Regions from separate parts of the Enterococcus bulliens genome, predicted to be linked through region 1. Evidence: predicted binding sites of a transcription regulator. Region 1 holds the regulator's gene; each other region holds the start of a gene.
The links. The regulator NrdR, encoded in region 1, represses ribonucleotide reductase genes. The targets are predictions, from matches to a motif close to ACACNATATATNGTGT.
Positions count from the first base shown of each region.

Region 1 (7,658 bases):
AGCGGTGAATTTTGGAATCGTCTATGGTATCTCAGATTACGGTCTGTCTCAAAATTTAGGGATCACAAGAAAAGCTGCACAGCAATATATCGATACGTACTTTGAACGTTATCCAGGCGTGAAAACCTATATGGAAGAGATCGTAAAACAAGCCAAGCAACAAGGATTTGTCGAAACGTTGTACCATCGCCGCCGATATTTACCGGATCTAAATTCAAAAAATTATAATATTCGTTCATTCGCGGAACGTACGGCGATCAATACACCGATTCAAGGAAGCGCAGCAGATATTCTAAAAATCGCCATGATCGATCTTTCAAAACGCTTAAAAGAAGAACAATTACAAGCAACGATGTTACTACAAGTGCATGATGAACTTGTATTTGAAGTACCAAAAGAAGAAGTTGAACGTCTTGATGTATTGGTCAAAGACGTAATGAATCATGCTGTTTCTCTAGCTGTCCCATTAGTCAGTGACAGTAGTTGGGGAACGACATGGTATGATGCAAAGTGAGGAGATATTATGCCTGAATTACCAGAAGTCGAAACGGTTCGCAAAGGACTGGTTCAACTCGTTACAAATAAAACGATCGAAGCCGTGAATGTCTATTGGCCTAAGATCATCGAGCAGCCTGAAGTTCAACAGTTTCAAAGCGATTTAGTCGGCCAAACGATCCAAACCGTTCATCGCCGAGGAAAATACCTCATCTTTGTATTGGATACAGTTGAAATGGTCTCTCATTTACGAATGGAAGGAAAATATGATTACTTTCCTAACATCACACCTAAAAGCAAGCACACACATGTGACGTTTACCTTCACTGATAAAAGTCAGCTCCATTATCAAGATGTGCGTAAATTTGGACGAATGGCGTTGATTAAAAAAGGAACAGCAGGGATGTATAAAGGCATTAAGAAATTAGGTCCAGAACCGATTTTACCTGATTTTTCTTTAGATGCGTTTCAGATTCGTTTGAAACGAGTGAATAAAGCGATCAAACCTGCACTACTTGATCAAACGATTGTTACAGGACTAGGAAATATTTATGTGGATGAAGCGTTGTGGCGAGCAAAGATTCATCCAGAAACACCAGGATCTTTATTAAATACAACAGAAAGCACCGCTTTAAATGAAGCGATTATCGCTGTGTTACAAGAAGCTGTTGAAGCGGGTGGAACGACTATTAGAACGTATCAAAATGCTCTTGGTGAAGCAGGTTCGTTTCAAACATCGCTTTATGTATATGGCCAACAAGGAACACCTTGTGTGCGTTGTGGCACAGCGATCATCAAAACAAAAGTAGCACAACGCGGCACACACCTTTGTCCGCATTGTCAGATAAAAAAGGGCGTACGCGTATGACGATCGTACTAGGAATCACTGGAGGGATTGCTTGTGGTAAGACAACGGTCGTCACGTATTTAAACCAACAAGGGATACCGGTAATTGATGGCGATGTGATCGCGCGAAAAGTAGTCGAAAAAGGACAAGTAGGCTTAACGAAGCTCGTATCTGCTTTTGGTCCAACCATCTTAACAAAAGAGGGACAGCTAGACCGTGCTCATCTTGGTTCTTTGGTGTTTGCAGACCAGACTAAGCGTGAACAAATGAATCAGATTTTAGGTCCAATTATTCGCAAGGCGATCTTATCCGCCATTGATCAGTACAAAAAACAACGTGTTCCTTTAGTATTGGTGGATATTCCGTTACTTTATGAACACCATTATGAACAGTATATGACCAAAGTCTTAGTCGTAAGTGTGTCTCTTGATACTCAGTTAACACGGTTGATGAAACGCAATGGCTATAGCCAAGCTGAAGCATTAGCACGGATTGAAAGTCAATGGCCACTGAGTAAAAAGATTGAAAAAGCTGATATTCTTGTTGATAACGAAGGCTCTATTTATGATACACATCGACAATTGGATCAGATTTTAGCAAACTTGCAACAATTTGATGATAAAATGCTATGAAAACTCTAGTAAATCTAGAGTTTTTTATTTTGAATAGTGGGAGAGCGAAATGGTTTCATGTTATAATAAAGCCACTATTTAAGATTCGTAAGCAAATTAAAGTGAGGTGAACGGTATGCATTGTCCAAAATGCCACCATCAAAATTCTAAAGTTGTCGATAGCCGACAAGCAGATGACGGTCGGGCGATCCGTCGACGTCGCGAATGTGAACATTGCGGATTTCGTTTTACGACATTCGAGCGAATTGAAGAAACACCGTTACTTGTCATCAAAAAAAATGGTGACCGAGAAGAATTCAATCGAGAAAAAATTTTACGAGGGTTGATTCGTTCTGCTGAAAAGCGTCCTGTTGCGATGGAACAAATGGAGGCGATCGTGAGTCACGTCGAGTCTCGTGTTCGCGAGCTTGGAGAAAAAGAAGTATCAACCACGCAAATCGGTGAATTTGTAATGGAAGATTTAGTGAAACTTGATGAAATTTCTTATATTCGTTTTGCAAGTGTATATCGTCAGTTTAAAGACATGTCGGTGTTTTTAAAAGAACTACAAGATATTGTCGATAAAGCCAATCATCAGTCGTAAGGAATAGGAGTAAGATTATGGCAACTATTGCCCCAAATACATTGTATCAAGTCCGCTATGCAAGAGTCTTGACCTCTGCTGAGCGTGAGGCATTGTCGACACTTTATCAACCAATCATTGGTGCAGAGGCGGCTGCACTTTACTTTATTTTGCTCGGCGATGGTCAAGCAAGTAAAGAACATACTCATCTTGAGTTATTGCAATTACTTCCAATAGGGCTGACAAAATTAATTGAAGCACGCAAAAAATTAGAAGGCCTAGGATTATTAGCTGTTTTTCAAAAAGAAACAGAAGCATTCGGTGTAATCTATGGCTATGAATTGCATTTGCCACTAACACCAGAGCGCTTTTTTTCAGATACCACCTATAGTTTTTTATTAGAAAGTGTGATCGGTGAACGTCGTTTTCAAGAATTGTTGACGCGATATACTCCCAAAAAAATCCATTGGGAAGGCTTTACAGAAGTTACCCAAAAATTTGCAGATGTATACCGATTCGATTTGACTCGTTTTGGTCAAAAGATGGAGACGTTTGAAGCCATTTCGACTCAATTTTCTCCAAATACTAAAAATGTGATCGTAGAACAAACCTTAGATATTGGGTTTATGACGTTTCACGCACATAAAAAACAGATTGCAAAAGAAAATTTTACGGATGAATTCAAACAGCAGTTAGCACTTTTGCATCAATTATACGGGTATGATGAGCTAGAATTGGTTGAGTTAATGACACAAGTGGTCTCCTTAAGTGATGGCATGGTTGATATCAAAGCGTTAAAAAAATTGATTCAAACACGCAATGCCCAGTCCCAAAAAGTAAGAAAATCAACTGACACAACATCTTTAGATGAACAAAAACGCTTGAATACATTACGGCAATCGGGTTTTTCTGAAACGGATATCTTAGTGATTCAAGAAAGTGAAAAATATCTGCCATATGATTATTTTACGGCGATCAAACGGGAAAAGAAAAGTTACATTTCAAAATTAGAAGAATGGCTAGTCCGTGAATTGGTCGAACGTAGTCGGTTGAATAGTAGCGTGATTAATATTTTATTGCATTATGTGTTAGTCGTAAAAAATAATAGTACGTTGCCACAAAAGACGGTCGAAAAATTAGCGGCGGAATGGTCAGAAAAAGAGGTCACACGTCCTGAAGAGGCTGTCCAATTGGTCCGAGCATTGGACAAAGAACACAAACAAGCGCAAGAAGCTCGAGCAAAACAGCCATCACGCTATGGCAAGCCGGTGAAACAAGAAGTGTTGCCAAAGTGGTTAGCAGAACAAGAAAAAGAAAAACAAAAACAAAACGAACAAAATCCAAAAGAAGGTTTGGAACAACCGGCAAAAACATCGCAAGAGCAAGCACAACAAGAAGCACTTGAAGCACGGTTGCAAGCATATCTTAAACGTAAAGAAGGTGAACAATAATGGAAGATTTAGGCAAAAGTATGCAACAAAAAATGGATCAAAAAAATTATCGTGCTCGTTATCAAGAGATGATGGAAGACGTATTAAAAAACGAAGAAGTACAAGCGTTCTTAGCAAAACATAAAACTGAATTAACGCAACAAGACATTCAAAAAAGTTTTGCTAAGCTATATGAATTCGTCCAAGAAAAACAAAAATTTTTAAATAATGATCCATCCATGATCGCACCCGGTTATGAGCCAACGCTCACCATGAACTTTCACTTTATCGACGTCACGTACGTTCCGACAAGTGCCTTACTGGAAAAAGAACACCAACAAGAAGTCAAAGCTAGAATGCGTACGTTACATATGCCAAAAGATATTCAAGAGGCATCGATCGAGCACTATGAGCGCTCATCAGGGCGTAGTCAGGCTTGGCTTGCAGCTGTTGACTTTATCGAGTCTTATCAAGCAGATCCCAAAGCTTTTCATAAAGGATTGTATTTAGTTGGTCCGTTTGGCGTTGGAAAAACGTATCTATTAGGTGCGATCGCTCGTGAACTAGCAGAAGCAGGAAAACAAACGACCTTAGTCCATTTTCCAACCTTTGCATCAGATATGAAACAAGCGATCGCAAAGGATCAAGTCGGAGAAAAATTGGATGCGATCAAACGTACGCCTATTTTGATGATCGACGATATCGGAGCAGACTCGATGAGTAGTTGGATTCGCGATGAAGTGTTTGGAATTATTTTACAACATCGCATGCAAGAACAGTTGCCAACATTCTTTTCTTCCAATTTCTCAGTTGAAGAATTAGAGGCCCATCTGACCGTTTCCCAACGTGGAGATGTCGAACCATTAAAGTCAAAACGCATCATGGAACGGATTCGGTATTTAGTAAAAGAAATCGAGGTCACTGGACCCAATCGTCGTCTAGGCGAACAGTAGGAAAATAGGAGTGAACGAGTAGTGAATGAACAACTGTTATCAAAACGATTGGAACAAGTTGGACAATTTGTGCCAAAAGATGCACGCTTAGCCGATATTGGTTCTGATCATGCATATCTACCAGTAGCCTTAACGCTAAAAGGTGTACTTTCATATGCCATCGCAGGTGAAGTCGTTAAAGGGCCGTATCAATCGGCAAAACGTCAAGTAGAAAAGCAACATTTGCAACATGTCATCGATGTACGTTTAGCAGATGGATTAGAAGCCATCACGTTGGCAGACAAAATCGATACGATCACCATTGCTGGAATGGGGGGATCGTTGATTCGCTCGATTTTAGAAAATGGGGATCAAAAAAAACGTTTAGCACATCGCGAACGGTTGATTTTACAACCCAATATCGGTGAAAAAACATTACGCGAATGGTTGGTCGCGCATCGTTATAAGATTGTTGACGAAACCATTTTAACGGAAAACCAAAAAATCTATGAAATTATTGTAGCTGAACCAAGTGATACAGCAGTCGTCTATACGCCGCAAGATCTATTATTTGGGCCTATCTTACGACAACAGCACACACCGACACTTGTTGAAAAGTGGTCACGAGAAGCGAAACAAAGAGAATATGTATTGACTCAGTTGCAACAAGCAGCAACGTTAAACCAAGAAAAATATGATCAAACCAAGCAAGAATTGGATTGGATCATGGAGGAGTTGGCAACATGGTCTTAGGCAGCACGTTTATGAGCCGTTTTGAAGAATATTGCCCACAATGGCTTGCAGAAGAAAAAGATCCTGTAGGCCTACAAATCGGCACTTTAAATAAAGAAGTCAAAAGAGTCATGATGACACTTGATGTGCGCCCTGAAGTGGTAGCAGAAGCGATCGCAAAAAAAATCGATTTAGTGATTGCAAAACATCCACCGATTTTTAGACCAGTTCATACGCTTACGACAGAAGATCCACAAACGAAGATGTATATCGATTTGATCCAACATGATATCGCCGTTTATACAGCACACACCAATATGGATATTATCCACGATGGACTAAACGATTGGTTTTGTGAAGATTTATCCATTCAAGAAACGACGTATCTCAAAGCGACCCATACACTCCCTATGGCTGTATTCACGATCATAGACGCCCCTGAACGATTCGCTACGCAATTGGCGATGCGGTTTAAAGACTTAGCCGGCGGAATTGAGATCCTTGATACAAAACCACTGAAGTTTGCTGTGTTAGAAAAACAAGTAGCAGTCATTCAACAATGGTGTGATCGCCAAGGAGTACTCGCAACTAGTGAAAAAAGCCTGCAAATGCAAACATTTGGGATTGGCCGTGTGGGGACTCTCACGACACCTAAATCATTAGATGCGTTTGCAGCAGAGGTAAAACAAGCGTTCCATTTAGATGGCTTACGTGTTGTTCCGGCAAATAATCAAATGATTCGTACTGTTGCGATTTGCGGAGGTAGTGGAGGTAGTTTGTATCCAAATGCTTTAGAAAAACAAGCAGATGTCTATATTACAGGCGATCTGTATTACCATACAGCGCATGATTTACAAGCACTCGGATTAGCAGCAATTGACCCAGGACATCACATTGAAGAGCGATGTATTTTGACATTTGTTCAGAAAATGATAGAGTGGAGTCAAGTAGACGGTTTTGCCGTAGATGTAGTAGCCTCTACAGTGAATACCAATCCATTTTATTTTAAATAAATCAGTTAAAAGGTAGGCGTTTAGTATTATGTATGAAAATTTAGTTCCACGATTTATTCGTTATGTGAAAACAGAAACACGTTCAGATGCAACTAGTGACACGACACCCTCTACACCCACACAAATTGCGTTTGCAAAAGAATTAAAAAAAGAGTTAGAAACGATCGGTATGTCTGATGTCGTCTATAACGAAAGCAATGGATTCGTGATGGCGACGTTACCTAAAAACACTACGAAAGAAGTCCGTTCGATTGGCTTTATTGCACACATGGATACAGCTGACTTCAATGCCGTCGATGTAAATCCGCAGTTTGTCGAGAACTATGATGGTCAAACAACAATTCCGTTAGATGCAGAAGGAAAATATACACTTAACGTGAAGGACTTTCCAAATCTAGCACACTATAAAGGTCAAACACTGATTACGACAGATGGCTCGACTTTATTAGGATCAGATGATAAATCAGGCATCGCTGAAATCATGACTGCGATGGAATACTTACTTTCACATCCAGAAATTGAGCACGGTGAAGTAAAAGTAGCATTTGGTCCAGACGAAGAAATTGGTGTTGGAGCAGATAAATTTGACGTAGATGCATTTGCTGTCGATTTTGCCTACACGATGGACGGTGGACCAGTAGGTGAGTTGCAATACGAGACATTCAATGCCGCTCAAGCGGACATTACGATCTTAGGTAAAAATGTCCATCCTGGAACTGCAAAAGATACAATGATCAATGCGCTTCAATTAGGGATCGATTATCATAATGAATTACCTAAAGATGAAGTGCCAGAAAAAACAGATGGTGAACAAGGATTTTATCATTTAATGGCTTTTGATGGTACGACTGAAGAAGCAAGTTTGAGCTATATCATTCGTGACCATGATCGGACACGTTTTGAAGAGCGTAAAGCGATGATGATGACCATTAAAGATAAGTTAAATCAACACTTTGATCAAGAACGTGTACTGGTCAATGTATTTGATCAATATTACAATATGAAAGAAATTATC
Region 1 covers NZ_JBSMXK010000006.1:74,999-82,656, reverse strand. Annotated here, with positions in the region: gene polA (DNA polymerase I) at 1-514, shown strand, start outside; gene mutM (DNA-formamidopyrimidine glycosylase) at 524-1,363, shown strand; gene coaE (dephospho-CoA kinase) at 1,360-1,974, shown strand; gene nrdR (transcriptional regulator NrdR) at 2,090-2,557, shown strand; gene ACWOEC_RS04790 (replication initiation and membrane attachment family protein) at 2,575-3,987, shown strand; gene dnaI (primosomal protein DnaI) at 3,987-4,919, shown strand; gene ACWOEC_RS04780 (tRNA (adenine(22)-N(1))-methyltransferase) at 4,941-5,651, shown strand; gene ACWOEC_RS04775 (Nif3-like dinuclear metal center hexameric protein) at 5,642-6,643, shown strand; gene pepT (peptidase T) at 6,672-7,658, shown strand, end outside.

Region 2 (7,658 bases), on a different contig from region 1:
GCTTTGATCGCTTTCGTCAATTGGAACGCTTTTTCATATTCGTTGTCTTCGGCGACGATATATGCTACTAGCTGTTGAACTTTGTGGTCTTTATATTTTGGTACAGTGCTAGCTTGTTTGACTAAAGAAACGTTCATTAAATGATGATCGATTTCTTCTAGTTCCATGCGATAGCCATGTAATTTGATTTGGAAATCCAATCGACCGTCATAACACAATACGTGATCTGTTGTGAAAAATCCTGCATCTCCTGTCCGATAAGCTGGTTGACCTTCAAATTCAAAAAAGGCCTGCGCCGTTTTTTCAGGGTTATTTAGATAGCCTTTTGAAACGCTAGGCCCAACGATCACGATTTCGCCTTTTTCTAATGGCTCGCAAATACGACCTTCATCTAAAATCACCACAGTCGTATCTTCTTTGACTTTTCCAATCGGTAAGCGTGGATACTGTTCCACGATTGTTGGTGTGATGTTTATACCACTGACTGCGACCGTTGCCTCCGTTGGACCATACGTATTGTAGATCTCAGCTTCTGGAAAGCGTGTCATTAATAATGTTGCGGTTTCTTTGGTCAATTCTTCCCCACAAAATAAAAAGACGCGTAACTGTGGCAAATGTTGTTGATCGAAGTGTTTTTCCATCAAACAAATGTCCATAAACGAAGGTGTAGAGACCCAAACATCGATCGGTAACGTTGGTAACGTAGCAAATAACTGCTTAAAGTCTTCGATCACTGTTTTTTCCATCGGAACAAGCGCACCGCCAGTAACAAGCGCTGGATAGATCGACATAACTGACAAATCAAACGAAAATGGTGCTTGAGATAAGAAGCGATCATTTTGCTTAATGCCTAACGCACGACACTCCCATTCTATAAATGACCAGAGATTTCGTTGGCTGATCTGGACCCCTTTTGGCACTCCTGTTGTCCCTGAAGTAAAAATAATATAGTAAGTTTCATCTAACGTGATTCCTTGTAACGGTACGACTTCTTCAAATGTTTCGATGATTGTCGATAGTTCCTCACTAATAATAACTGGATAATCACTCGTTTTTAACGGCCACTGATCGACAGCGAAAATCATAGATGGATCGGCAACTGATAAGATCAGTTCGATTCTCTCTACTGGCGTATGCGTATCGATTGGGATATACGCGTGTCCAGATTTACTCGCGGCTAAAAATAAAACGAGCATTTCCATCTGCTGCCCACCAAACACTACGATCGGCCGTCGATCGGGGAATTCTTTGGTCAAATAACAAGCCACACGTTCAGAGTAGCTTTTTAACTGTCCGTACGTATACGTTGTATCTTGATGTTGATACACGATTTGTTCCGGATGATTTTGTGCCCATGTATCGATGACTTGATACACGAAACGGTCATCTATGCTTGAATTAAAATTCATTATAAATAAATGAGCCTCCTTGTATATTTTTGTAATGATACAAATAAATCAACATAACGAAAATGAAAATATACAGACACGTTCGTCCAACAAAACGTACCCAATCTTTCGCAAAAAATGCACGAATCGCTTGATTCATTCCGCTCTCCCTCAATTCCAATTTTAATTTTCAATGATTTTTCAGTAAGATCATTAACTTTTGTCATTTTACCACTGTAAAGCGCCTAATAGCGCAAAAATGAGGGAAACTTTTGAGCATATTAAGAATATTTTAACTCTTTTAAGAAATGTCATGCTCTTCAGTAATACGAATCGAGACCAGTGAACACATAATATAGACAATCACATATACCACGACGCTTAAAAATGCAAACAAATAAACGATCCAATAATTTGTTCCATGGATAAGCGTTCGTATCACATGGACAGAAACAATCCCATGCAGTGTCGCTAATAAGGATATTGGTCCTAATACAAGTGCATTACGGTAATAGATCAATTTACGTATCATATGCTGATCGATCCCGATATTTCGCAGCAGTTGATAGGTTTTTCGTTCCGTTTCGACTAATGTAAATTGTCGAACCAACAAGGCTGCAGCTGTACTGACTAAGATCGTAAATCCAATAAACACAAAGATATAGACTTCTAAGCCTAACGTACGTCTTCCAGCGCGTACCTCTGCATATCGATCTTTAAAGTTCAACCGTGTTTTCTCACCTGAAATCAACATATTTTCTGCATTTTCTTTGATTCCATTTGGTTTTTCTAGACTGATTTGACCGTCGATCCCTTGGTCGGTAGATTTGTAACTATAATAGATGGGATCACCCCAGTTTTCCTCAATACGACTAGCTAATAAATACTCAATCACACTAGCGTTATATCCTGTCGCATTGATATAAGTCAACTTGTGTTCGAATCCTTGGTATTTTTGGAACAATTCATCTGAAACCACTAAAACATTTTTCGTATAACGCATTCGTGCGTCACCAAATATATCTGTATAGATATGCTTGAGCGTTAGAGGCGTTCCGTCTTCTAATGTGATTTGTTTATCCGTTGACACCAATCGGCCGTCGACTAAGTAGTTTTGATAAAAATAGATGGCTTCTTGATCATTTGTAAATTCAATTTTAGGAAAGTAGCCGACCATCTTATTTAACTCCTGGTATTCAGAAAGTGAAAGCAGGTTGACTAGTTCGACTTTACTATATAGATCATCATCAAATAAATTGGTTTGTTCTAAACGAAACGCAGTTAATTTATAAGTCAATTCTTTTTTTGCCGAGATCTCCCCATCAGCTTGGTCGATCAAATTTTCAAGTTGATTGACTTGTTGTGGAACGATTTGAAATGTCGTTGGATTAGACAATTCGACCACATTATAAATCAAAGAAAAACTCCCTAATATGCCTCCAATCAAAAAAATAGATAATCCTAGCGATACCGTAATAAATGAGAAAGTTTTCCAGCTTTTATGAAGATGCAAACGGGTATTGCTTAGTAAAAAGCTCGTAAGCCCATTCGTTCGTACTTTTTTTGAGCGCGATAAATAGTAGAGTAGTGCCGGAAGCGTATAGGCAAATACCATATATGTCCCAACACCACAAAGTAAAATAATCAAAAAGGGCAACCAAAAAATCGCGGTATAATCATCCGTCGTGACGATATAAAAACGTAAAGAAGATACAAAAGTAAACGAAAAATAATACCCTAATCCAATAAATGCGACACCTAAAATAGCGAAAATGAACCGCTTGCGATCAATAACCGTTTGAAAACTAGCTTCTTGTTTCGTCATTTGAAACAAGTCACTCAATTGATAATGACGTATCAACAATAAATCTTGAATAAAAATCAATACGATCGCAAGTAAAAAAACACCAATCGTTAGGATGACCGATGTTACTGAAATAAAAAACGGACTTTCTATATTTAAGTTCATCGCTTTAACAAGTATCATCGAAAATAATTTTGAGAATAAGATTCCTTCTAAAATCCCGATCACTAAAGAGATGGTATTTAAAAAAAGGGTTTCAATTAAAAAGACACCCACGATTTGTCGTTTTTGCATCCCAAATAATCGATACAGTCCCATTTCATTGCGGCGTTTATTGACAAAAAAGCGATTGGCGCTTAATGAAAAAATCAATACAATGACAGCGACCATAATGTTTCCAAATAACAATGAACCAGAAATTTGAACATCTTGCTTGACGTTTACAATCAAAGGTTGATCATAGTTGATCGCACTAAACGAATAAAAAATCATAACGAATGTCGACATACATAAAAAATAGATCAGGTATGATTTAAGTTGTTTAAAAAAACTCCGTAATAAGATTTTAACGAGCATTCATCCGTCCTCCTCCACCGATCGTCGCTTGCATATCGATGACTTGATCGAAAAACTCTTTACGACTTCCTCTACGTACGACTTCTGAGAAAAAGACACCATCTTTTAAAAAAAGAATACGGTCACAATAACTTGCAGTAAACGGGTCGTGCGTCACCATTAAAATAGTTGTGGCTTGAGTTTGATTGATTTCGACGAGATAATTTAGTAGTTCTGTTGCAGCTTTTGAATCCAGTGAGCCAGTTGGTTCATCGGCAAATACTACTTTGGGCTTTTTCACAATCGCACGTGAAGCCGCGACTCTTTGTTTTTGTCCAATCGACAGTTCATTGGGATAGCGCAAAAGTAAATGATCGATTCCCAACATTTTGGTCACTTCTTTGACCCGTGACTCGATCTCCTTTGGACCTAAGTGCTCAATTGCTAAAGGTAAGCTAATATTATCTTGAACATTCAAGGTTTCCAATAAATTAAAGTCTTGAAAAATAAAGCCGATCTTATTGCGACGAAAACGACTGCGCTCATCTTCAGTCATCTTCGTGATTTGCTCATCAGCGATCATGATCGAACCAAGTGTCGGTAAGGTAATTGTTGCAAGCAAATTCATCAACGTCGTCTTCCCTGCACCACTTGGGCCCATGATCCCCACAAACTCTCCTTTTTCAACACTAAATGATAAATTATCTAAGATTTTATTTTGATTGAAACGACTGCCAAATGATTTTGTCAAATGATCTACTTGAATAATTTTTTTCATCTCTTCACCTCTCATCTTGTGTTTATCCTATCATATTTTTATACTTCCCACGAGTCTACTAATGATAAAACACCAAATAAAAAAAATAAATCACAAACTTTTTTTTGATCCAAACGAAAGTTTGAATCCATTTGTTTTCATTGCTTTTCAACCTATATATAGTGTGTGAACATTTTTAAAAACACAATATATAGTTGTTTTATCTGTTTTTTTTCCTTATGATAGAGAAGAAGTTTTGGAGAAATGAGGGGAAATATATGAGCGTAACAACTAATACTTTTCCAAGTATTCGTGTACCGTTAAACAAGTCTAACAAGATTTTAAAACGTTCTGGTCAATGGGTTTTATTTGATCATAAACATGTAGACACTTTATTTTCGCAATTGATCGAACAAGAACAACTCGATCCAAATTTAGTCGATCAATTGTCGACAACCGTTTTAAACACTTGGCAAACGCTAGAAGACAACTTGCGTACAACGCAAAAGCTAAAAACAATCATCATGGATGCGTTACAACAATTTCCAGTATTACGTCAAGCAATTCAGACGTATGACGAGAAATTTGCGACACTGTACACCGAACAACAAGATCTAAATTTGCTGGTGGCCCGTTTGCAACAAAAAGACCAAACGATCGCAAATGAGAATGCTAATAAAGATAGCGATATCTTCAATACACAACGCGACCTAACTGCAGGACTTGTTGCCAAAACGACAGGCTTAAAGTTACTTCCAAAACAAATCGCTAAAGCACATCTTAAAGGTGATCTGCATTATCATGATTTGGATTACCATCCATATGCTCCGATGACAAATTGTTGTTTGATCGATTTTAAAGAAATGCTTGATCACGGATTTAAGATCGGGAATGCTGAAGTAGAAAGCCCCCACTCGATCCAAACCGCGACCGCTCAAATCTCGCAGATCATCGCCAACGTTGCTTCTAGTCAATATGGCGGCTGTTCCGTCGATCGGATCGATGAATTACTTGCACCTTTTGCACAAAAAAACTACGAGAAACATCTTCAAGTTGCTAGTGTTTGGCTTGATACTACACAACAACAAGACTATGCAACCATGCGCACACAAAAAGATATTTATGATGCGATGCAAAGTTTGGAATACGAAATCAATACCTTATTTACATCCAATGGACAAACGCCTTTTACTTCTGTAGGTTTTGGTCTAGGAACGAATTGGTTTGAACGTGAGATTCAAAAAGCGATTTTAACGATCCGTATCGAAGGGCTTGGGATCAAAAAACGGACAGCGATTTTTCCAAAGTTGATTTTTACAATTAAAAAAGGAACGAATTTCGCACCGACAGATCCAAACTATGACATCAAACAATTGGCCTTAACTTGTTCAGCGCGTAGGATGTATCCAGATATTTTAAATTACGATAAAATCGTGGAATTAACTGGGAGTTTCAAAGTGCCTATGGGATGTCGTTCTTTTTTACAAAGCTTTAAAGATCATCACGAACAAGAAGTGACCAGCGGCCGAATGAATTTAGGTGTTGTTACTTTGAATCTCCCGCGTTTGGCCTTACGTGCACGTCAAGATCAAGCTTATTTTTGGCGCTTGCTTGACGAAAAATTAACCTTGGCAAAAGAAGCCTTGTTTTATCGGATCGAGCGTTGTAAAGAAGCAGTCCCTAAAAATGCACCAATCCTTTATCAATCGGGTGCTTTTGGAATACGTTTGACAGATGAAGAAGCGGTAGATACCGTATTTCGCAATAAGCGCGCCACGATCTCGCTTGGTTATATCGGATTATATGAAGTGGCAACGGCCTTTTATGGGCCCAATTGGGAAGATAACTTAGAAGCAAAAGATTTTACCTTGGAGATCGTCAAGAAAATGGACCAACAAACAAAACAATGGAGCGATCAATATGGCTATCATTTTAGTGTTTATGCTACACCTAGTGAAAGTTTGACAGATCGTTTTTGTCGCTTGGATCAACAACGCTTTGGTCAGATCCCTGCCATTACCGATAAAGACTATTATACAAACAGTTTTCATTATGACGTTCGTAAGCAACCAACACCTTTTGAAAAAATCGATTTTGAACAAGTCTACCCTAAATATTCTTCTGGCGGCTTTATCCACTACTGCGAATATCCTGTATTGACGCATAATATTAAGGCATTAGAAGCTGTTTGGGACTATTCTTATACTCGAGTGGGCTATTTAGGAACCAATACGCCGATTGATCGTTGTTTTCTTTGTGGATTTGAAGGAGAATTTTCGCCTACTGCGCGCGGATTTGAATGTCCGACTTGTCATAATCGGGATCCTAAACAATGTGAAGTTGTCAAACGAACTTGTGGCTACCTTGGCAATCCTCAAGCTCGTCCGATGGTTCATGGTCGTCATCAAGAAATCACCGCACGAAAAAAACATTTATAGAAAGAAGGCCTCGTGATGGATCCAATGTCTTGGGAAGCACAGACTTATACAAAATGCCGTATCGCTTCCTACCAACCCTTTACCTTTGTAGATGGTCAAGGCGTACGCAACAGTATTTATGTCAGTGGTTGTTTATTTGCTTGTAAAGGTTGTTTCAATCAGGCGGCTCAAAATTTTGAATACGGAACCCTTTTTGATGATGATTTTTTAACTAAAATCGTACAAGACTGCGGGCATGAAGCGATTCAAGGAATTACGTTATTAGGGGGCGAACCTTTTTTAAATACCCCAGTCTGCTTACAAATCGTCCAAGCGATTCGTAGGACTTATGGTGACAAAAAAGATATTTGGGCATATAGCGGGTATACATTTGAACAATTGCTACATGGTTCAGCAGATAAACAAACATTACTTTCATATGTAGACGTATTGGTCGATGGCCCTTTTGATATCAAAAAACGTGACCTTAATCTTGCCTTTCGCGGTAGTTCGAACCAACGAATCGTGGATGTAAAAACTTCACTGGCAACACAAACGTGTTCTTTATGGACAAATAATTGTGACAGAAGTAGGCAGCTCTGATAAATAAGCCGCATCATTCCGATAATAGATTTATCGGCTCTTTGTCAATAAGGACTGATGAAGAGAAATTTTATAAATCAGAGGAAGTAGAGAAATCTGCTTCCTCTGATTTTTTTGTTATTTTATGACGATTA
Region 2 covers NZ_JBSMXK010000028.1:28-7,685, reverse strand. Annotated here, with positions in the region: gene dltA (D-alanine--poly(phosphoribitol) ligase subunit DltA) at 1-1,409, opposite strand, end outside; gene ACWOEC_RS10935 (teichoic acid D-Ala incorporation-associated protein DltX) at 1,399-1,548, opposite strand; gene ACWOEC_RS10930 (FtsX-like permease family protein) at 1,690-3,699, opposite strand; gene ACWOEC_RS10925 (ABC transporter ATP-binding protein) at 3,758-4,525, opposite strand; gene nrdD (anaerobic ribonucleoside-triphosphate reductase) at 4,783-6,942, shown strand; gene nrdG (anaerobic ribonucleoside-triphosphate reductase activating protein) at 6,958-7,524, shown strand.
Region 2: the regulator NrdR is predicted to act here: its motif matches at 4,707-4,722, upstream of nrdD (anaerobic ribonucleoside-triphosphate reductase).

Region 3 (7,658 bases), on a different contig from region 1:
AGATGGTTTAAATGGAACCCACATCTTTTTAGATATGGTATCCATTGGTGCGACCATTAATATCATGCTAGCGGCTGTTAAAGCAAAAGGGAAAACGATTTTAGAAAATGCCGCTCGTGAACCAGAAATCATCGATGTAGCAAACTTGTTAAATAAAATGGGTGCAAACATCAAAGGTGCTGGAACGGATATCATTCGTATCGAAGGTGTTGATACTTTACATGGCTGTACGCATGGGATCATTCCTGACCGTATCGAAGCCGGTACGTATATCTCAATGGCTGCTGCAGTTGGTAAAGGAATCAAAGTCCAAAACGTGATCCATGAGCATTTAGAAAGTTACTTATCGAAACTAACGGAAATGGGTGTCAAAATGGATATCGGAGAAGATTCGATTTATGTCCATGAAACGACAGATCTAAAACCTGTGAACGTGAAGACATTTCCATATCCAGGATTTGCAACAGATTTGCAACAACCGATCACACCATTATTACTGAAAGCAAAAGGCAATTCGCAAGTAACCGATACGATCTATGAAAAACGTGTCAATCATATTCCAGAACTTGCTCGTATGGGAGCAGACGTTTCGATCGAAGGCAATATTATGTTGTTAAACGGACCAGCACAGCTAAAAGGTGCTGAAGTTGCAGCGAGTGATTTAAGAGCAGGTGCTTGTTTAGTGATTGCTGGATTAATGGCAGAAGGTCAGACGACGATACGAAATGTAGAGCACATTTTACGTGGATACGACCATATTGTTGAAAAGTTGACGGATTTAGGCGCACAGATAGAAATGATTGAGGACTAACGAGGATGGCAGATTATTTAACGATTGCAGAATTAGAACATAAAACGTTAAAAGAAATTTATACGTATGCAAAACAATTTAAAATTCCATATTACAGTCAGATGAATAAAAAAGAGTTGGCATTAGCTGTGATTCGAGCTCAAGCTGAAAAACAAGGCTTCTTTTTAGTTGAAGGGATTTTAGACATCATTGGTCAAGACGGCTATGGTTTTTTACGCCCAATCAATTATGGACCAAGCGCAGAAGATATTTATATCTCTTCTTCTCAAATCAATCGCTTTGGTCTTCGTAATGGGGATAAAGTCGCTGGAAAAGCTCGACCACCTAAAGAATCTGAGCGCTACTATGGCTTGATGCATGTCGATAGCGTCAATGGGAAAAACCCTGAAGAAGCAAAGCAACGTCCACATTTTCCAGCATTGACGCCACTTTATCCAAATCGTAAATTACATTTAGAAACGACAAAAGAACGGTTGGCTTCTCGAGTCATCGATTTGTTTTCACCAATTGGCTTTGGCCAACGTGGTCTTGTCGTAGCACCACCTAAAGCCGGGAAGACGAGTATTTTAAAAGAAATCGCAAATGGAATCACGAAAAACCATCCGGATGTGGAATTGATTGTGTTATTAGTCGATGAACGTCCAGAAGAAGTGACGGATTTAGAACGTAGCGTCAAAGGCGATGTTGTCTCCTCTACTTTTGACCTACAACCAAATAACCATACGCGCGTGTCTGAATTGGTTTTAGAACGTGCGATGCGTCTAGTAGAAGACAAACGTGACGTCGTGATTTTAATGGATAGTATTACACGTCTTGCGCGTGCGTATAACCTAGTTTCGCCACCAAGCGGTCGAACGCTAAGTGGGGGGATCGATCCTGCCGCGTTGTATCGTCCGAAAAAATTCTTTGGTGCCGCACGTAATATCGAAGAAGGTGGAAGTTTGACGATTATTGCGACAGCCTTAGTCGATACCGGTAGCCGAATGGATGACGTCATTTATGAAGAATTTAAAGGAACAGGGAATATGGAGTTGCATCTATCCCGTCAATTAGCCGAACGACGTATTTTCCCAGCCATCGATTTGAAACGTTCAAGTACGCGTAAAGAAGAACTCTTAATGTCTGAAAGTCAGCTAGAAGAGACGTGGCGCATTCGTAATCAAATGCAAGGCGACGCATTGGAATATACGGAACAATTTGTACGGTTTATGAAAAAAACACCAACAAACGAAGCGTTATTACAGGCGTTTAAAGATGTGACGTTTACTGAAAAAAATGCCAAAAATAAAAAAAGATAATTGCCAAGTACGTTAAAAAATGATAAGATACTCTTGTTGTATTAAAACAAATAACTCTGCTTCAGCACATGAAACAGGGCAAAGGAGAAAAGCATAATGAAAAAAGATATTCATCCAGATTACCATCCAGTAATCTTCTTAGACTCAACTACAGGTTTCACATTCTTGTCAGGTTCTACTAAACACTCACAAGAAACTATGGAATGGGAAGACGGAAACACTTACCCAGTAATCCGTGTCGAAGTAACTTCTGACTCTCATCCATTCTATACTGGACGTCAAAAATTCACTCAAGCAGACGGACGTGTGGATCGTTTCAACAAAAAATACGGTCTCAAAGATCAAAACGCTGCAGAGTAATTCTGTTGAGTTTAAAAAAGCTTTCCTTGAAAAAGGAAAGCTTTTTTTGTCGATAAATAAATGAAAAAAAGCAGCTTCTCATAGAGAAACTGCTTTTGCTTATTCCATTCCAATTAAATAATCGTCTTCTTGCATCGCTTCAACACTACCTAATAGATAGCCATTACCAACTTGTGAGAAGAAGTCATGGTTACTGGTTCCAGTAGAGATCCCGTTCATCACGATTGGGTTCACATCGCTAGCACCATCTGGGAACAATGGATCTTGACCAAGGTTCATCAAGGCTTTATTGGCATTGTAACGTAAGAAGGTTTTCACTTCCTCAGTCCAACCGATTCCATCGTATAATTGTTCGGTGTATTTTTCTTCATTTTCATATAACTCATAAAGCAATTCGTACATCCAGTCTTTTAAACTTGCTTGTTCGTCTTCTGGTAGTTCATTAAAACCTAACTGGAATTTATAGCCGATATAGGTTCCATGGACAGACTCGTCACGGATGATTAGTTTAATGATTTCGGCAACGTTCGCTAGTTTATTATTTCCAAGGTAATACAAAGGCGTATAAAAGCCAGAGTAAAATAAAAATGTCTCTAAAAAGACACTGGCGATTTTTTTCTCTAATGGCGTTCCATTTTTATAGATCTCGTTGATGCGCTCAGCTTTTTTTTGTAAGTAAGGGTTTGTATTCGTCCATTCAAAGATATTGTCGATTTCAGCTTTTGTGTTTAATGTACTAAAGATCGATGAATAACTTTTTGCATGGACAGATTCCATAAATTGGATGTTGTTTAACACGGCTTCTTCATGAGACGTGCGCACGTCTTTTTTTAATTCATCCATCCCATTTTCAGACTGTAAGGTATCTAAAAGTGTTAAGCCCCCAAAGACATAGCCCACAAGTTCTTTTTCCTCAGCGCTTAGTTTACGCCAATCATCTAAATCATTCGATAAGGGAATACGTGTATCTAACCAAAATTGTTCCGTTAATTTTTCCCAAGTCGATTTATCAATAATATCTTCGATGGCATTCCAGTTTATTGCTTTATAGTAAGTTTCAGACATAAAAGGTCCTCCTGTTCATTAAAAGAGAGAGTGCGTGATTAAATCACACAGCTCTCACAATCGTTACTGCCAATTTCTTCTGCATCATCGGTAAAGGTACGTACATAGTAAATGGATTTGATCCCTTTATGAAAAGCATAGTGACGTAAGATATTTAAGTCACGTGTCGTTTGTTTGGTTGTCGTTTTCCATTCATACAAGCCTTCAGGAATATCAGAGCGCATAAAGAGCGTCATACTCATTCCTTGGTCGATATGGCGTTGTGCAGTAGCGTAGACGTCGATGACCTTACGCATATCCATATCATAGGCTGATTTATAATAGCTAATCGTATCGTTTGATAAGTGTGCAGCTGGGTAGTAGATTTTTCCGATTTTCTTTTCTTGACGTTCTTCGATCAAGCGAGTGATCGGATGTAAGCTTGCACTGGTATCATTGATGTAAGAGATCGAACCATTTGGTGCAACGGCTAAACGGTTTTGATGATACAAGCCATCTTTTTGAATCGCTTCAGATAGAGCTTTCCAATCGTCACCAGTAGGGATGTGGATCCCTTCAAACAAAGCTTTTACTTTATCTGATTTTGGTTGATAATCAGCTTCGATATAAGGTGTGAAGTAAGAGCCATCCGCATATTTTGATTGCTCAAAATTATGGAAGCTTTCATTACGTTCTTTGGCGATTTGGTTGCTTTCAACAAGCGTCCAGTAGTTTAACAACATGAAATAGATATCCGTAAATTCTAGAGAATCTTTTGATCCGTATTCCATTTGGTTTTTCGCAAAGTAGGTGTGTAGACCCATTGCACCAAGACCGATCGTATGGTTTAAACGATTTCCGTTTTGGATCGAAGGTACAACATCGATATCTGACGCATCGGTCACATACGTCAACGCGCGTGTCATCGTACGTACAGAACGTCCAAAGTCTGGGCTATCCATTAAGTTGACGATATTGGTTGAACCTAAGTTACAACTAATATCCGTACCTAATACTTCATACTCTTGTTTGCCATTGATTTCAGATGGTTCTTGAACTTGCAAGATTTCTGAACATAAGTTACTCATAATAATTTTACCCGCAACTGGATTGGCGCGATTGGCAGTGTCCACGTTGATGATATAAGGGTAGCCAGATTCTTGCTGTAATTTAGACAATTCATTTTCTAAGTCACGTGCTTTGATCTTCGTTTTACGAATTCTTGGGTTTTGCACCAATTCGTCGTATTTTTCCGTAATGTCGATATAAGAAAAAGGAATACCGTATTCACGTTCAACACTATACGGACTAAACAAATACATATCTTCGTTTTTACGTGCTAGTTCATAAAATTTATCTGGTACTAAGACACCTAAAGAAAGTGTCTTTACTCGAATTTTTTCATCAGCATTTTCTTTTTTCGCAGATAAGAACGGCATAATATCCGGGTGGAAGACGTTTAAATACACAACACCTGCACCTTGACGTTGACCTAATTGATTGGAGTAGCTAAAGCTATCTTCAAACAATTTCATAACGGGCATCACGCCACTAGCGGCACCTTCATAGCCTTTGATTGGCGCGCCTGCTTCACGTAAGTTGGATAAAGTGATTCCGACACCGCCACCGATACGAGACAATTGTAAAGCCGAGTTGATCCCACGACCGATTGAGTTCATATCATCGGTTAATTGGATCAAGAAACAAGAGACTAATTCACCACGGCGTTTTCGCCCCGCATTTAAGAAAGAAGGAGTTGCTGGTTGATAGCGTTGGTGGATCATTTCGTCCGCTAACGCTAAAGCAAGTTCTTCGTTTCCATCGGCGAAATACAACGCATTAAACGCCACGCGATCTTCATAAGCTTCTAGATAATAAGCACCATCGTTGGTTTTTAATGCGTATTGTGAATAGAATTTATAGGCAGCCATAAATGACTTGAATTCAAATTGTTGTTCATCTAAAAAGGTGTATAAGCGTTCGATAAATTCAGGAGAATACTTTGCTAAAAATTCTTCTTCTAAATAATCTTCTTGTGTTAAAAAGGCCACTTTTTCTTTGATTGAAGCAAAAGTTTTCGTATTTGGTTCAACATTTTCTTTGATAAATGCTGCTAATGCTTCCTTGTCTTTATGCAAGGGGATTTGACCGTTAACAGGTCGGTTGATTTCGTTATTTAGTTTAAAATAACTAACATCAGTTAAAGAGTTTAAACTCATGATTCCACACACCTTTACGTAAAATAAAATAAAAAAGGTGGACTTGTAGTCGTAAGACCGACAAATCCAACAAATAAAAAAGTTAAACGAATTAGCTAGCTAATTGTTTTAATTGATCAGGACGGAAACCAATGATGGCTGAGCTGTTATCTGAAGTGACAACGGGCACGCTTTGGAATCCTTGTTCTTTTAACATATCAATATATTCTGGTTGTGCATCGATGTTGATTTCTTCAAATGCAACATTGTTTTCAGTTAAAAAGCGTTTCGCCATTTTACATTGAATGCAGTTGTTTTTTGAGAATAATTTAACGTTCATAATCGTTTCCCCCTAAGAAAAATTTCTGTCTAGTTGATATAAAAAATATTAGTCGAAAAAGAAAGTAAAGTCAACCTCAAAACACTAGATATTGTGTCTGTAATAAAAAAGAAACACAATAACTTGTGTTTCGGTAGTGTTTGAATATAAGTGGTGCGGTTTGTTCGATTATTCGATAACATAAAAAAATTCTAAAAATGTTTTGTTGATAAGATCAATTAAAGATCTGTTCTGAAATGATTCAACATATTCCATTTAATCATAAATTCAGCAAAAAAGGAACTAAAAAATGCTCGAAAAATCGAGATTTATTTTTAGTCAAAAACTGTTTTTTTCTTGACAATAGTAAAACAAGGATCGTTGTGGATATTGTGTAGATTTCATTCGTGTTTTGCCAAAAGTACTTAAACAAGGCATTGACTTTTTTGTAAAGTAAACTACTAAAATAACAGCTAAAAAAAGTGTAATTTATCAAAAATATCTTTTGAAAATAAATAAAATAACGATAATAAAAGTTTTTTCCTACTATTATTAGTGGGATAATTCGCGTTATGAAATAAAAGATAGCGATTGACTTTTTAAAAGTGGGGGTGTAAGATAAGCAAGTATTCATTTTAGGGACGTTAGCTCAGTTGGTAGAGCAGCTGACTCTTAATCAGCGGGTCGTGGGTTCGAACCCCTCACGTCCCATGGGTGCCAAACCCACGAGAATGGTATTTTGTCGGCGTCTTCGGACGTTTCGAAGACGAAATACGCATTCTCTTTTTTTGTGCTATACTACAACTAAAAGGGGAATGGGGACAAAAAAATAGAGTTGGATGTGAGGCTATCGTGTTAAAAAAACGATTACATCGTGTATATGTTTTTGGTGATTTTACGCTGACCCTTTTTTGGATTGCCTTATTTATCTTGAGTTTATCAGGCATGATCAATATCGATCAGGTCCCGTATGTCTATTTAGATCAAGGAATCTTACTGATTTTTACAGTCAGCTATATTATTGGGTTTATTCGTGCACCTAAAAAGCGCAAGTATATCCTTGATAATATCTTTAATCTACTAGCCATTATTCCTTTGAACTTATTAAATATTGGAATTTTGTCACGTGCCAATCGGATTTTTCGGATTATCAATTTATTAGCTAAACTTGGCCAGAATAAAAATAGTATTTTGTATCGTAATGGATTTATTTATGCGCTCTATGCTAGTGCGTGTATTGTCTTTGTAGGAAGTGGCTTTTATAGTATCGTGGAAAATATCAGCTATGTTGACAGTATTTGGTTTAGCATTGTGACGATGACGACAGTAGGTTACGGCGATATTGTTCCCCAAACATCTTGGGGTAGAGTGATTGCGGCAGTTACGATGATGTTTGGGATTGGCTTTATCGGGATGTTGACCTCAACGATTACCAATTACTTTAAAGACAAACAGACCAAACAACGAGATGATCAAAGTGATCTCGAAGAACAAGAACAACAAAGTGAGCTGCATCGTTTAAGTGAACAAGTCGCAGAACTCACGCAGATCGTCCAACAGTTATCTGAGCAACTTGATGCTGAAAAGAAACACCTTAAGTAAAAGCGAGGAATTTGTTCATAATTTGT
Region 3 covers NZ_JBSMXK010000002.1:37,418-45,075, forward strand. Annotated here, with positions in the region: gene ACWOEC_RS01515 (UDP-N-acetylglucosamine 1-carboxyvinyltransferase) at 1-811, shown strand, start outside; gene rho (transcription termination factor Rho) at 817-2,109, shown strand; gene ACWOEC_RS01525 (type B 50S ribosomal protein L31) at 2,206-2,469, shown strand; gene nrdF (class 1b ribonucleoside-diphosphate reductase subunit beta) at 2,569-3,534, opposite strand; gene nrdE (class 1b ribonucleoside-diphosphate reductase subunit alpha) at 3,573-5,732, opposite strand; gene nrdH (glutaredoxin-like protein NrdH) at 5,824-6,051, opposite strand; tRNA gene ACWOEC_RS01545 (tRNA-Lys) at 6,669-6,741, shown strand; gene ACWOEC_RS01550 (ion channel) at 6,883-7,632, shown strand.
Region 3: the regulator NrdR is predicted to act here: its motif matches at 6,133-6,148, upstream of nrdH (glutaredoxin-like protein NrdH).